2 regions of the Streptomyces sp. 2P-4 genome follow, and region 2 is predicted to be linked to the other one. Evidence: riboswitches for the same ligand, from Rfam matches in the RefSeq annotation. Region 2 holds a riboswitch; the other holds the start of a gene.
The links. A riboswitch is a leader RNA that binds a small molecule or an ion and turns the genes downstream of it on or off. The one in region 2 is predicted to bind S-adenosylmethionine.
Positions count from the first base shown of each region.

Region 1: linked by a shared signal. The riboswitch ahead of thrC (threonine synthase) and the one ahead of MUK52_RS22895 (aminotransferase class V-fold PLP-dependent enzyme) in region 2 are both predicted to bind S-adenosylmethionine.

Region 1 covers NZ_CP095011.1:4,037,199-4,039,579, forward strand. The annotation lists gene MUK52_RS17840 (glucosyl-3-phosphoglycerate synthase) at 1-937, opposite strand, end outside; SAM riboswitch class I at 1,123-1,276, shown strand; gene thrC (threonine synthase) at 1,295-2,381, shown strand, end outside.
Region 2 covers NZ_CP095011.1:5,171,482-5,173,862, forward strand. The annotation lists gene trpD (anthranilate phosphoribosyltransferase) at 1-874, shown strand, start outside; SAM riboswitch class IV at 975-1,091, shown strand; gene MUK52_RS22895 (aminotransferase class V-fold PLP-dependent enzyme) at 1,321-2,381, shown strand, end outside.

The sequences.
Region 1 (2,381 bases), 1.1 Mb from region 2:
TCGGCGGCCGTTCCTCGGTGTCCACGGGGTGGGTGCGCGGCTCGAAGCCGTGCGGCCCGCGCTCGAACTGGGTCAGCGCCGGCCGCAGCCGGGGGTGCCCCCAGCGGTGGTCGGGGGAGTGCCCGCGGGAGAGCCGCAGCTCCGCGGTGCGGTAGATCGCGGCGGCCATCCGGCCCAGCGCCTGCCCGTCCTGGTGCCGGTGGAGCCGTACGCCGACGTCGACCTGGGCGAGCGCGTCGAGCCCGACGGTGTGCAGCGCGTCGACGAGGAGGCCCAGCTCGACGCCGTAGCCGACGGGGAACGGCAGCCGCTCCAGCAGGCTGCGGCGGACGGCGTACTCGCCGCCGAGGGGCTGGACGAAGCCGGCGAGCCGCGGCCAGTGCAGGTTGAGCAGGGGGCGGGCGACGAGCTCGGTGACGCGGCCGCCCTGGCCGGGGGCGTCGCCGAGGGGGCGGTCGTACATGGCCTTGACGAACTGGACGTCCGGCTCGGTCAGCAGCGGGCCGACGATGCCGGTGACGAACGCGGCGGAGAAGTCGCGCAGGTCGGCGTCGACGAAGCAGACGACGTCCCCGGAGGTGGCCAGCAGTGAGCGCCACAGCACCTCGCCCTTGCCGGGGACGGCCGGGATGCGGGGCAGGATGTCGTCGCGGTGGACGACGGTGGCGCCGGCCTTCGCGGCGACCTCGGCAGTGCGGTCGGCGGACCCGGAGTCGACGACGACCAGCTCGTCGACGAGCGGGTACGGCAGTCCGTCGACGAGTTCGCGCCGGATGACCTCGACGATGTCGCCGACGGTCGCCTCCTCGTCGAGGGCGGGCAGGACGACACTGACCGTGGTGCCGGCCGCGCGTTTGGCGGCCAGCAGCTGGTCGAGCGGCCGGTCGGCCACGGACCAGGAGCGGTCCGCGAGCCAGCGCTCCACCTCTTCCAGCACGTTCGGCTCTCCCTGCTTCCCTCGGCCGGTCCGGCCGAAAAGTGATCCATCTCGCGCTTCGGACGGCTGTCTCAACCGCTCGGAGCTTCGGTTACAGTCTTGAACAACGCGAAGGGCCGCCGCATGCCGGGGGTCCTTCCGACAAATGCCGGGGTGCGCCGTCGAGCGCGCGCCCCGCGCCATACCGCTCATCCAGAGGGGCAGAGGGACACGGCCCGTTGAAGCCCCGGCAACCCTCCAGTCGGTTTCCCGCCACTGCGCGCAGCAGCAGCGAGGTCCCCGGCTAGGGAAGGTGCCAATTCCGTCTCATGGCGAAGTGCGCCATGGGGAAGATGAGGAGAAAGGGCCTCGCCGATCATGGCTGCACAGACCGTTGCCGTACCTTCCGCCGGAACCTCCGCTTCTGCGTCCTCCGTGGACCTCGGCCCCGCGGCCGGGCTCTCCTGTCGCGAGTGCGGCACCCGCTTCGAGCTCGGACCCATCTTCGCCTGCGCCGAGTGCTTCGGGCCCCTCGAAGTCGCGTACGAGCTGCCGGCCGGCGACCCGGAGGCGCTGCGCGCGGCGATCGAGGCCGGCCCGCACAACATCTGGCGCTACGCCCCGCTGCTGCCCGTCCCCACGGACGTGGCCTCCAAGCCGAGCCTGAACCCGGGCTTCACCAAGCTCGTCGACGCCGAGAACCTGGCCAAGGAGCTGGGCGTCACCGGCAAGCTGTACGTCAAGGACGACTCCGGCAACCCGACGCACTCCTTCAAGGACCGCGTCGTCGCGATCGCGGTCGAGGCCGCCCGCGCCTTCGGCTTCACCACCCTGTCCTGCTCCTCCACGGGCAACCTGGCCGGCGCCGTCGGCGCCGCCGCGGCGCGCGCCGGCTTCCGCTCCTGCGTGTTCATCCCGCACGACCTGGAGCAGGGCAAGGTCGTCATGGCCGGCGTGTACGGCGGCGACCTCGTCGGCATCGAGGGCAACTACGACGACGTGAACCGCTTCTGCTCCGAGCTCATCGGAGACCCGCTGGGCGAGGGCTGGGGCTTCGTCAACGTCAACCTGCGCCCCTACTACGGCGAGGGCTCGAAGACGCTGGCGTACGAGATCTGCGAGCAGCTCGGCTGGCGGCTGCCCGACCAGATCGTGGTGCCGATCGCCTCCGGCTCCCAGCTCACCAAGATCGACAAGGGTCTGCAGGAGCTCGTGAAGCTGGGCCTGGTCGAGGACCGGCCGTACAAGATCTTCGGTGCGCAGGCCGAGGGCTGCTCCCCGGTGTCGACCGCGTTCAAGGCCGGCCACGACGTGGTCCGCCCGCAGAAGCCGAACACGATCGCGAAGTCCCTCGCGATCGGCAACCCGGCGGACGGACCGTACGTGCTGGACATCGCGCGCCGCACCGGAGGCTACGTCGAGGACGTCACGGACGAGCAGGTCGTCGAGGCCATCAGGATCCTGG
Region 2 (2,381 bases):
GACCGTCGAGGAGATCAACGGCCTCGTGCGGACCATGTACGCGCACGCCAACCTGATCGAGGTGCCGGGCCGGACGGTGGACATCGTCGGCACCGGCGGCGACGGCGCGAAGACCGTCAACATCTCGACGATGTCGTCGGTGGTGGTGGCCGGCACCGGCGCCAAGGTCGTCAAGCACGGCAACCGGGCCGCGTCCTCCGCGAGCGGCGCCTCGGACGTCCTGGAGAAGCTCGGCGTCAACCTGGACCTGACCCCCGCCCGGGTGGTCGAGGTCGCCGAGGAGGCCGGGATCACCTTCTGCTTCGCGGTGAAGTTCCACCCGGCGCTGCGGCACGTCGCCGCCGCCCGCCGGGAGCTCGGGATCCGGACCACCTTCAACTTCCTCGGCCCGCTCACCAACCCGGCGCGGGTGCGGGCCCAGGCGACCGGAGTGGCCGACGCCCGGGTCGCGCCCATCGTGGCGGGCGTCCTCGCCGAGCGGGGCTCCTCGGCGCTGGTCTTCCGCGGCGACGACGGCCTGGACGAGCTGACGACGACGGCGACCTCCCGCGTGTGGTGGGTCCGCGACGGCCGGGTGCAGGAGCAGGCCTTCGACCCGCGCGACGTCGGCATCGGCCTGGTCGACGTGGCGGAGCTGCGGGGCGCGGACGCCTCCTACAACGCCGACGTCGCCCGGCGGCTGCTGGCCGGCGAGACCGGTCCCGTGCGCGACGCCGTCCTGCTGAACTCCGCGGCCGCGCTGGTCGCCCTGGAGCCGGGTACGGGCACCCTGGAGGAGCAGATCGGGGCGGGCATCGCGCGTGCGGCCGAGTCCATCGACTCCGGGGCCGCGCGGGCCGTGCTGGAGCGGTGGGTGGCTGCCACCAACGCCTGACGGTTCCCGGCCCCTCGGGGCGCGTTTCCGGCCGGGCCCCGGTCCGCATGGCGGACCGGGGCCTTGTGCCTGCCCGATCTTGTGGCAGGATGGCTGACCAGGTCACGAGTGACAGCGTCTTGGCCCCGGCCTGCTGTCCGGCAACCCTCCTTCCGTGGCGGGGTGCCCCGGGTGATGACCAGGCCGTGGGCAGCGAGGTCCGCGGCAAGCGCGGATCCCTCGACACCAGGGGTCCTGGTCTCTCGAGGAGTGTTTTTCCGTGAGCAAGCGAATGCGATAGGGCGTACCGCCCCTTCTTCACCCCTCGGACCGGCCTCTTCCGCGTACCCGCGCGTGTGCGCCCAGGCCGTCCCCCGAGGCCTTCCCCGTACCCCGGACGGCGCAGCGCCGTACCCGCGTACGGGTGGTTTCGAAGCCATTCAGCCCTGCAGCCGGGAGATACCGCCATGTCCGCAACCCTGAACACCGCCGTCGCCGACGCCTCCGCCGCCTGCGGCGCCGCCTGTGACGGGCCGCTGCCCGTCCTCGGCCGCGACGTCACCGTCCCGCTCGTCACCGGCGGCGAGACCGTCTACGCGGCCCTCGACTACGCCGCCAGCGCCCCCGCCCTCCAGCGCGTCTGGGACGACGTCGCCGCCTACGCCCCCTACTACGGCAGCGTGCACCGCGGCGCCGGCTACCTCTCCCAGCTGTCCACCGACCTCTTCGAGCAGAGCAGGGCCGCCGTGGCCGCGTTCCTCGACTGCCGCCCCGCCGACCAGGTCGTCTTCACCCGCTCCACGACCGACTCGCTGAACCTCCTCGCCGCCGCCCTACCCGCCGGCTGCCGCGTCTTCGTCTTCGAGACCGAGCACCACGCCTCGCTGCTGCCCTGGGGCGACGAGCAGGTCACGTACCTCGACGCGCCCCGCACCCCCGCCGAGGCCGTCGCCACCCTGGAGCGGGCGCTCGCCGACCGCGGCCCCTCCCCGAGCTCCCGGCTCCGTTCGGGCGCGGGAGGCCCCAACGGCCCGGCCCTCGTCTGCGTCACCGGCGCCTCCAACGTCACCGGCGAGCTGTGGCCCGTGCAGGAGCTCGCGGCCGCCGCCCACGCCCACGGCGCCCGGATCGTCCTCGACGCCGCCCAGCTGGCCCCGCACCACCCGGTCTCCGTACGCGGCCTCGACGTCGACTGGGTCGCCTTCTCCGGGCACAAGCTGTACGCGCCGTTCGGCTCCGGCGTGCTGGCCGGCCGGGCGGACTGGCTGCAGCAGGCCCGCCCCTACCTGGCCGGCGGCGGCGCCTCCCGCAGCGTGGCCCGCCGGGAGGACGGCGGCGTCGACGTCGCCTGGCACACGGGGGCCGCCCGGCACGAGGCCGGCTCGCCCAACGTCATCGGCGCCTACGCGATCGCGTCCGCCTGCCGCGCCCTGGCCGAGGCCGGCTTCGACACCCTCGTCGCCCGCGAGCGCCGGCTCGTCGCCCGGATCCGCGAGGGCCTCGCCGCCGTCCCCGGGGTGCGGGTGCT